One region of the Methylobacterium sp. Leaf88 genome, then DNA from elsewhere that is predicted to be linked to it. Evidence: predicted binding sites of a transcription regulator. Region 1 holds the regulator's gene; the other holds the start of a gene.
The links. The regulator PhoB, encoded in region 1, activates phosphate uptake and scavenging genes when phosphate is short. The targets are predictions, from matches to a motif close to TGTCATNNANCTGTCAT.
Positions count from the first base shown of each region.

Region 2: the regulator PhoB is predicted to act here: its motif matches at 3,578-3,594, upstream of ASF20_RS21355 (DUF1045 domain-containing protein).

Region 1 covers NZ_LMMK01000051.1:40,859-45,970, forward strand. The annotation lists gene pstB (phosphate ABC transporter ATP-binding protein PstB) at 1-645, shown strand, start outside; gene phoU (phosphate signaling complex protein PhoU) at 732-1,457, shown strand; gene phoB (phosphate regulon transcriptional regulator PhoB) at 1,488-2,192, shown strand; gene ASF20_RS19890 (matrixin family metalloprotease) at 2,246-3,274, opposite strand; gene ASF20_RS19895 (SDR family oxidoreductase) at 3,367-4,179, opposite strand; gene ASF20_RS19900 (MFS transporter) at 4,254-5,112, opposite strand, start outside.
Region 2 covers NZ_LMMK01000053.1:99,008-104,119, reverse strand. The annotation lists gene phnE (phosphonate ABC transporter, permease protein PhnE) at 1-285, opposite strand, end outside; gene phnD (phosphonate ABC transporter substrate-binding protein) at 334-1,260, opposite strand; gene phnC (phosphonate ABC transporter ATP-binding protein) at 1,291-2,085, opposite strand; gene ASF20_RS21360 (DapH/DapD/GlmU-related protein) at 2,178-2,807, opposite strand; gene ASF20_RS21355 (DUF1045 domain-containing protein) at 2,820-3,485, opposite strand; gene ASF20_RS21350 (DUF3108 domain-containing protein) at 3,626-4,528, shown strand; gene ASF20_RS21345 (DUF2892 domain-containing protein) at 4,645-4,863, shown strand; gene ASF20_RS21340 (GlsB/YeaQ/YmgE family stress response membrane protein) at 4,974-5,112, opposite strand, start outside.

The DNA.
Region 1 (5,112 bases):
CCGTCGGGCTGCGGGAAGTCCACCCTGCTGCGCACCTTCAACCGGATCTACAGCCTGTATCCGGACCAGCGCGCGGAAGGGGAGATCCTCCTCGACGGCCAGAACGTCCTGGATTCCGGGGTCGACCTGAACGAGCTGCGCTCGCGCATCGGCATGGTGTTCCAGAAGCCGACCCCGTTCCCGATGTCGATCTACGACAATGTCGCCTTCGGCCTGCGCCTCTACGAGAAGCTGCCCAAGGCCGACCTCGACATGCGCGTCGAGGAATCCCTGCGCAAGGCCGCCCTCTGGGACGAGGTGAAGGACAAGCTCAAGCAATCCGGCATGGGCCTCTCGGGCGGCCAGCAGCAGCGTCTCTGCATCGCCCGCACGGTGGCCCAGCGCCCCGAGGTGATCCTGTTCGACGAGCCGACCTCGGCCCTCGACCCGATCTCGACGGGCCGCATCGAGGAGCTGATCGAGCAGCTGCGCTCGGAATTCACCATCGTCATCGTCACGCACAACATGCAGCAGGCGGCGCGCATCTCGCAGTTCACCGCCTTCATGTATCTCGGCGAACTGGTGGAGTTCGGGCCCACCACGCGCATCTTCATGAATCCGGAAAAGCGCCAGACGCAGGACTACATCACCGGCCGCTTCGGCTGATCCTCCGCCGGCCGGTCTCGGCCCGCGTCCCCCATCACCGCCAGGGCGGGCCCCGGACAGGCGGGCCCGATCGAGGAGCGAACCCCATGCCCGACCACATCGTCAAATCCTATGATACGGACCTCGAGGACCTGCGCCGCTCGATCTCCGAGATGGGCGGCATCGCCGAGAAGATGATGACCGAGGCCGGCGAGGCCCTGGTGCGCCGGGACGCGCCCCTGGCCCAGGCGGTGATCGCCGCCGACGCCCGCCTCGACACCCTCCAGCGCGAGATCGAGGAGCGGGCGATCCTGCTCATCGCCCGGCGCCAGCCCCTGGCCATCGACCTGCGCGAGACCGTGACGGCGATCCGCGTGTCGAACGATCTCGAACGCATCGGCGACCTCGCCAAGAACGTCGCCAAGCGCGTCGTGGCGATCGCCGACCAGATCCAGCCGCAGAAGATCGTCATCGGCGTCCAGCACATGAGCGACCTGGTGCAGGAGCAGCTCAAGGACGTCCTCGACGCCTATGCCAGCCGCGACACCAAGGCGGCCCTCGACGTCTGGGAGCGCGACGACGCCATCGACGCCCTCTACAATTCCCTGTTCCGCGAGCTCCTGACCTACATGATGGAGGACCCGCGCAACATCTCGTTCTGCACGCATCTCCTGTTCGTGGCCAAGAACATCGAGCGCATCGGCGACCACACCACCAACATCGCCGAGACGATCCACTACCTCGTCACTGGCGAGAACCTCCTGGCCGAGCGCGAGCGACCGAAGAACGACGCGTCCAACTACGCCACCGTGGACATGCCCGGCGCGGCCTGACCCCCGTGCCGGTCTGATCGAAAGCGCACGATGAGTACGCGTATCCTGATCGTCGAGGACGAGGAGGCCCTGACCCTCCTCCTCCGCTACAACCTCGAGGCCGAGGGGTTCATCGTCGACTCGGCCGCCCGCGGCGACGAGGCGGACCTGCGCCTGCAGGAGCAGGTGCCCGACCTCGTCCTGCTCGACTGGATGCTGCCGGCCCTGTCGGGGATCGAGCTCTGCCGCCGCATCCGCGCCCGGCGCGAGACCGAGCGGCTGCCGGTCATCATGCTCACGGCGCGGGGCGAGGAGGGCGACCGCATCCGGGGCCTCGGAACGGGCGCCGACGACTACATCGTGAAGCCGTTCTCGGTGCCGGAGCTCCTCGCCCGGGTCCGCGCCCTGCTGCGCCGGGCCAAGCCGGCCCACGTCGCCAACCTGCTGGTGGCCGGCGACATCGAGCTCGACCGGGTCAGCCACCGCATCCGCCGGGAAGGCCGCGAGATCCATCTCGGGCCCACGGAGTTCAAGCTCCTCGAATTCCTGATGCAGAGCCCCGGCCGGGTGTTCTCGCGCGAGCAGCTCCTCGACGGCGTCTGGGGCCACGACGTCTACATCGACGAGCGCACGGTCGACGTCCATGTCGGGCGCCTGCGCAAGGCCCTGAACCGCCCGCGCCAGAGCGACCCGATCCGCACGGTCCGCGGCTCGGGCTACTCCTTCGACGAGATGTTCGAGGCCGAGGCCGAGTAGCCGATCCCGAGGCGCGCCGGCCCAGCCGTCAGGCGGATAGCCGGGCCCGCCGCCTAGGCGAAAATCATCGCATCGGTGGGCAGGTGGACGGTGAAGGCCTTGCCCTCGTCGACCCAGCCCGGACCGGCGGCGCCGTGGTTGATGCCGTTGGCTTCCTCGGCACTGCCGGCGAAGTGATGCTGGCCGGTCTGGGTGTTGTAGAAGCGCTCCAGGGTCAGGCCGCCGGGGGCGCCCGCATCCGCGTAGGCCTCGAAGGCCACGCCCTCGTACGTGTAGGTCGGCGCCGTCTTGAGGACCTGGTCCCGCTCGGCGACGCTCGTCGTGAAGAAGTGGGCGTTCGAGGCCGTGTCGAAGAACCGGAACACGTCCACCGTGTCGGCGCCCTGGGCCGGGGCCGCCCACGGGGTGCCCTCGTAGGTGAACCACGGCAGCGTCTTTTCGATCTGCGCCTTCTCGGCCGTGCTCGTGGTGTAGAAGTGATCCCCCGTATGGGTGTCGTAGAACCGATAGACCGCCGTGACGGCGGTGCCGGCGACCGGGCTCGTCTGTGCCGCCGCGGCCACCACCGGGGCGGGCGGCGCACCGTACAGGGCCTGGATCCCGGCGATGTCGCCGGCCGCCAGGGTCGTGATGCCCCTGTCGAGGATGGCGTTCATCACCTCGGGCTTGGCGTCGTAATGGTCGAGGCCGAGCGCGTGGCCGATCTCGTGCAGCGCCACCAGGGAGAGATCCACGTTCTGGGTGCCGACGATGCGGGCGCCGGAGGCGTGCCAGCCCTCGCCGCTGTCGAAGGTCACCTCCGCGGACTGCATGCGCTGGCCGCTGTAGGAATAGGTGGCGTAGCCCAGGGTCTTGCCGAGCCCGTCGATCCCCCCGAGGGTGAAGTCGATCTGGGCGTTGGCTGTCGCGGCCACCTGCTGGAAGGCGATGTCGGCGGCGGCGGCCCAGGTGGCGAAGGCGGCCTGGAGGAGGCCCACGAAGCCGGTGGGGATCGTGCCGTCGACGGCCCAGGTGACGGTGCCGCCGCCCGTGCCTGCCGCGCCCGTCCCCCAGCGCGGACCTTCCAGCGCATAATCCCCCATCGACCGCCCTCCCGTGCGTTCGGGCCAGGGTCGGCGGCAGAGGTTGCTAAATCCTTACCGGACCGGCCGCCACGCGTCGGGGCGGCACGTCCTCACACGATGCTGCGCACCACGCCGCCATCGACGCGCAGCGCCGCCCCGCTGGTGGCGCTGGCGGCCGGGCTGCAGATATAGGCGACCATGCTGGCGACCTCCTCGACAGTGGCGAGGCGGCCGATCAGCGAGGTCGGGCGGTGCTCGGCCACGAAGGCGCGTCCGGCGGCGTCGAGGTCGACGGCGCCCCCGGCTCCGCCGTCCTGCCCCTGCGCCATGCTCTTCATGAAATCGGCGACCCCCTCGGACAGGGTCGGCCCCGGCAGCACGCTGTTCACGGTGACGCCGCTGCCCGACACGGTCTCGGCGAGCCCCCGGGCCACGGCGAGCTGGGCGGTCTTCGTCATCCCGTAATGGACCATCTCCACCGGGATGTTCACGCCGGATTCGCTGGAGATGAAGACCACCCGGCCCCAGCCGCGCGCGACCATGCCGGGGGTGTAGGCCCGCGCGAGGCGCACGCCGCTCATCACGTTGGTCTCGAAGAACCGCTGCCAGTCCTCGTCCGGGATCTCGAAGAACGGCTTCGGCTCGAAGATGCCGGTGTTGTTCACCAGGATGTCGACGTCCGGCAGGCCGGCGACCACGCGGGCCGCCCCGTCCGGACTGGCGACGTCCCCGGGCGCCCCGATGAAGCCGGCACGGCCGGTCTCGCGCTTCAGGCGGTCGACGGCGTCGCGGACCCGGTCCTGCGTCCGCCCGTTGATCGCCACGTTGGCGCCGAGCTCGCCCAGGGCCTTGGCGATGGCGTAGCCGATGCCGCTGGTGGAGCCGCTGACGAGGGCGCGCTTGCCGGACAGGTCGAGGTTCATGGGATCGTCCTTCGGTGAGGCACTGATCCGGGTCAACGCGCAGGTCGGGCCCTGGTGCGATCGCGGCGGATGCGTCAGGCGCGGGGCTGGCGCCGCAGGACGCTGGTCACCGCCCCGAGGCTCGCCAGCGCGACGGCGCACCACAGGGTCGCGGTCACCGGCCCGGCCGGCGGGCCGCCCTGGTGCAGGCCGAAGATCACCGCCACCAGGGCCGCGCCGAAGGATTGTCCGGTGAGGCGGGCGGTGGACTGCATCCCGCTCGCCCCGCCGCTGCGGTCCCGCGGGGCGCTGGTGATGATGACCTTGTTGTTGGGCGACTGGAACAACCCGAAGCCGAGGCCGCACAGGGTCAGGCGCCAGGCGATGTCGGGATGCGACGCGCCCGCGGGGAGGAGGGCCGTCGCCGTCAGGCCGGTGGCCATCAGGGCGAGGCCGAAGCCGCCGAGCAGCCCCGGGGCGTAGCGGTCGGCGAGGCGCCCCGAGATCGGGGCCATCAGGGCGATGGCCAGGGGCCACGGCGTCATCAGGAAGCCGGTCTGGGTCTCGGAGAGGTGCAGCACGTCCTGGAAGTAGAAGGGCAGGGCGACGTAGGCCATCATCTGGGCCGCGAAGGAGGCGACCGAGCTCGCCATCGACAGGGCGAAGGCGGGAATCCGCAGGAGGTCGACGGGCAGGAGCGGGCGCGCCAGCCGGGTCTGGGTCCGGACGAACACCGCGCCGATCGCCAGGGCCGCCCCGATCTCGGCCAGCGCCACGCCCCGGGTCGCCGGGTCGCCGAGGCCGTCGACCCCGATGATGAGGAGCCCGAAGGTCACGGCGTTGAGGAGGGCGCTGCGGAGGTCGAAGCGCCCGCCGCTCCGGGGCGTCACCGGGAGGGTGCGGGCCCCCACCGTCAGGGCGATCAGCCCCACCGGCAGGTTGACCAGGAACAGC
Region 2 (5,112 bases), on a different contig from region 1:
CCCGAGCCATTTCGGCCCGCCCCAGTACCATTCGGCCAGGTCCCCCGGCAGGTTCGCCCAGGTCAGGGGTGGCAGGATCTGGACGATGTAGTCGGTGAAGCGGCCGAGATGGGTCGCCAGCACCCAGGGGCGCACCTCCGCGGCCCAGGCGGCGAGCCCGGTGAGGACGACGAGCCCGGCGAGGCCCGCCCAGGTCCGGCGCCGGGTCGCGGCGACGGCGGCGTCGTAGGCCCCCGCCAGGGCGGCGGCCCGGTCCGGGGGCAGGGGCGCGATCCGCTCAGGCATCGGTCGTCCCCGGCGCGCCCCCGCGCCCACGGCTCGTGACGGGTCCGGTCAAGATTTGCGGCGCTGGTCGTCGTTGAACTTCAGCATCTCGATGATCGGCTGGTAGTCCTTCAGGGTCACGGGGGTGAGGCCCTGGTCCTTGCCGTCCGAGAGCCGGTCGAAGGCCGCCTTGTCGGCCGTGGGCATCGCCACCAGGGCCTCGCGGATCTTCGCCTTGAGGGCGTCGGGCAGGCTCGACAGCATGGCGAAGGGGCCCTCGGGCAGGAAGTCGGACTTGAACACCACGCGGAAATCGGCCTGGCTCATCGGCGTGCCGTCGGGCTTCTTCAGCATGCCCTTGGCGGCCATGCGGGTGACCATGGTGTCGGTGTCGGTGTTGTAGAGGTTGGCCGCCGCGTCCACGGTGCCCTGCACCAGGGCGAGGACCGCGTTCTCGTGGCTGCCGGCATAGACGGTCTTGCCGAAGACCGTGTCGACCGGGTAGCCGGCCTTGTTCAGGAAGAAGCGCGGCGCCTGGTTGCCGGAGGTGGAGTTCGGGTCGACCAGGGCCAGGTTCTTGCCCTTGAGGTCCTCGATCGTCTTGTAGGGGCTGTCGGCGCGCACGTAGACCACCGAATAGTAGCCCGAGGCGCCGGTGTTGTGGCGCTGGTTGACGATGGGCTCGACCTTGACGCCGGTCATCACCGCGCGGGCGAAGGAGGCGGGGCCGTAGAAGGCGAGCTGGGCGTTGCCGGCGCGCTGGCTCTCGATCACGGCGGCGTAGTCGTTGGCGATGCGCAGCTTGACCGGCACCCCGAGGGCCTTCGACAGGTAGGCGGTCATCGGCGCGTAGCGATCGGTGGTGCCCGACGCGTTCTCGGCCGGGATCACCGCCAGGGTCAGCTCCGGATAGGCCGCACTCCAGTCCTGGGCGGCGGCGGGCGCGGCGAGGAGGGCGAGCGCGAGGGCTCCGGCGAGGGATCGGCGGGTCAGCATGGGAAACTCCCGGATGGAGGGTTTCAGGACTCAGGCGACGAGGGCGGCGGGGTAGGGCGCGCGGCGCGCGGGCGCGTCCATGACCTCGCCCGCCTCCAGCCCGTAGAGCTGGCGGGCGACGTCCTCGGTGAGGTCGGCGGGGGCGCCGTCGAACACGAGGCGGCCGTCGGCGAGGCCGACGAGGCGGTCGCAATAGGTGCGGGCCAGATCCAGGGAGTGCAGGTTGCACAGGACCGTGATGCCGTGGCGCCGGTTGGCCTCGGCCAGGGCGTCCATGACGATGCGGGTGTTGCGCGGGTCGAGGGAGGCCACGGGCTCGTCGGCCAGGATCAGGTCGGGGGCCTGCATCATCGCCCGCGCGATGGCGACGCGCTGCTGCTGGCCGCCGGAGAGCTGGTCGGCCCGGTGCCCGGCGAAGTCGCCCATGCCGAAGCCGTCGAGGGCGGCCAGGGCCAGGGCGCGCTCGCGCTCGGACCAGAGCTTGAGCAGCGCGCGGTGCCGGGGCACCTCCGAGAGCCGGCCCATCAGGACGTTGCTGAGCACGTCGAGGCGGCCGACGAGGTGGAACTGCTGGAAGATCATGGCGCAGCGCGCCCGCCAGCGCCGCAGGTCCCGCCCGCGCAGGGCCGTGACGTCGAGGCCGTCGAACAGGATGCGGCCGCCCGTCGGCTCGGCGAGGCGGTTGATCATCCGCAGCAGGGTCGACTTGCCGGCGCCCGAGCGCCCGATCACGCCGACGAAGCGGCCGCGGGGGATGGCGAGGGAGACGCGCTCCACGGCGCGGCGGTCGCCGTAACGGCGCGTCAGATCTTCGAGGATCAGCATGCGGGTATCCGGCGCTTCACGATGAACGCCGGTAAACCCGCGGGGCACGACAGGATCATGACAGTTGTTCGGCTAATCGAGAGCCGGAAGTCTCAGGCCTCTGCTTCGTAGCGCTCCAGGAACGCGTCGATCGACAGGGCGCGGAAGTCCGGCAGGGCGCGGCGCAGGCGGGCGTGGTCCCAATCCCACCAGGCCAGGGCCAGCAGGCGCTCGGCGATCGCCTCGGGAAAGCGGCGGCGCACGACCCGGCCCGGATTGCCGACCACGACGGTGTAGGGCGCGACATCCCGCGTCACGATCGTGCCGGCGCCCACCACCGCCCCGGTGCCGATGGTGCGCCCGGCCAGGATGACGGCGCCGTGGCCGATCCAGACGTCGTGGCCGATGCGGACGGGCCGGGCCCGGCGCCGGGCGAAGAAGGCGGGCTCGTCCCGCTCCTCCCCCGGCCAGTAGGCGCCGGCCCGGTAGGTGAAGTGGGATTGCGAGGCCCGCTCCATCGGGTGGTTGCCGGGGTTGATCCGCACGTGGGAGGCGATGGAGCAGAACTTGCCGATGGTGGTGTGGTTCGCCTGCCCGTCCTCGACGATGTACGTGTAATCGTCGAGATGCGTCTCGCTGAGGCGCGTGCGCGCGCCGACCTCGGTGTAGCGGCCGAGGCGGCACGCCGAGAGCTCGGCGGTCGGGTGGACGGCCGGTTCGAGGCCGAGGCGATCGGAGACCATCGGGCGATCCTGTCAGGCGGGGAAGGGGAGGCGGCGCAGGAGGCGGAACGGGCCCGCGCCGTCCTGGACGACCACGCTCACCGCATCGACCGTCAGGTCGGGCAGGCCCGCGGCGGCGGCGGCCAGCAGGGGCAGGGCGGTCGCCCCGTCCTCCGGCCCGAGGGGGCCGGTGAGCGTCATGTGGAAGCGGAAGGCCTCGAAGACGTGCGGATAGCCCCAGCGCTCCAGCAGCGCCCGGCCGCGGGGATCGAGGCGCTCGGGGCGGCGGCGGGCCCGCTCGGCGGGCGTGAGGGGCGCGCGCAGGGGATCGAGGGCCGCGACGCACTCGGCGGCGAGGAGGCCGAGGGCGGCCGGGGGGGCAACCGGCACCAGGGCGGCGAAGGCCCCGAGGGCGGCGACCCGCAGGGGGCCGACGGGCAGGGGGCTCCGGTGCGCGGCCAGGGCCTCGGCCGCCGCGAGGAGATCGGCCTCGGTGGCGCCGGGGGCGAGGCGCATCGGCGCCTTCAGGGTGGCGTGGAAGCCGTAGGTGCGCGGCTCGGCGGTGTGGGCGGCCAGGATCGCCCGGAGCGCCTCCGGGCCGGGCGCCGGGCCGGGACCGAGGATCGCCTCGCCGAAGGCGTCCAGGGCCGAGCCCGGGGCGGGCGTGAAGTAGAGGGCGTATCGGGCGGGTCGGTCCAACGGGGTCGTGTCCTGGCGGCACGCGAGGGGCGGGGTGGGCCGCACGGGATGCGCCCGCGCGCGAGGTGCCGAAGCGCGCATACCACGGGCGCCCGACGCCGATATGACAGGCTGGGCGCCGTCCGAGGCGCGATGAGGCGATGGCCGTGTCCGCGCGCAGGCACAGACAGATCCGGACCCTGACCCCGCACTCCCTTGCCGTGGCGGTCGCCCTGCTGGTGGCCGGCGGGGCCGGCGCGCAGGCCGCGGGGGAGGCGCCCACGCGCCGCTTCACGGCCGCCTACGGCCTGAGCTTCCTGAACCTGCCGGCGGGCGAGGCGAGCCTCGCGGTCGAGCGGGCGGACGCGCGCTACGCCCTCGAGCTCGAGGCGGGCCTGCGCGGCCTCGCCGGCTTCTTCTTCGACGGGGCCGGCAAGGCCACCGTCGCGGGGTCGACGAATCGCGCCGGCGCGGTCACCGCCACCTTCCGGATCGACAGCCGCTACGGCGGCAAGCCGATCGCGGTGGAACTCGATCTCGCCGGCGGGCGCGTGCGCAGCGCCAGCGTCGCGCCGCCCCCGACCCCGCGCGACGACCGGGTCCCGGTGGCGCCGGAGGACAGGGTCGGCGTGGTCGACCCCCTGACCATGCTGACGATTCCCCTCGGGACCGCTCCCCTGGACCCCGGCCTGTGCGACCGGCGCATCCCGGTCTTCGACGGGGCGAGCCGGGCCGACCTCGTGCTGTCGCGGGGCAGCCTCGCCACGGTGACGGAGGGCGCCTATCGCGGCCCCGCCCTCGACTGCCGGGTGCGCTGGGTGCCGATCTCCGGGCACCGCTCCGGCGGGAGCAACGTCCGCCGCATGGCCGCCAACGACGACATGCGGGTGCGCTTCGCCCCGATCCTCGACGGGGCGCTGCTGCTGCCGCTGTCGATCACGGTCGCCACCGGCTGGGGCTCGGTGCGCATCGAGGCGACCCGCTGGGGCGGGGCGCCGCCGGCCGGCCCGGACGCCCCGGCGGCGAGGCCCGGCGTGACCGTGCGGCTGCCCAACGCCCGCTAGCTCGGGCGTGGCTGGGACCGGCCCCGGCGACGACCTCGTGCCGCCCCGCACGCCGGCGGTGGAACGCCCGTTCCCCCGCCGCGTTCGCCCCGCGACGCAGCACAGGAGACGCCAGCATGGCCAATGCGATGATCCACGACATCTTCAGCGGCACCCCGAACCTCACCACCACGGAGCGCGCCGTCTCGGTGGTGCTCGGCCTCGGCATCGCCGCCGCCGCCGCGCAGCCGCGCCCGAACAAGTGGCTCAGCCTCGCGGCCCTCGTGGTCGGCGCCGGCCTCGCCATCCGCGGCGCCACCGGCCACTGCGCCGTCAAGGCCGCGACCGAGGCCTGACCGGCCCCGCGCCCGGTGCCCACGGCATCGGGCGGATCGCGACCGGACACGAAAAAGGGGCGCCTCGGTGAGGCGCCCCGTCTCGTTTCGGGCTTCGGACGTCGCTGGCCTTACAGCGTGGTGGTCGAGCGGCGGCCCTGGATGAAGCCGTAGATCGCCAGCACGACGATGGCGCCGACGACGGCGCCGATCAGGCCCGCGCCCTGGTTCGGACCGTACCAGCCTAGCGCCTGGCCGAGGAAGGTGGCG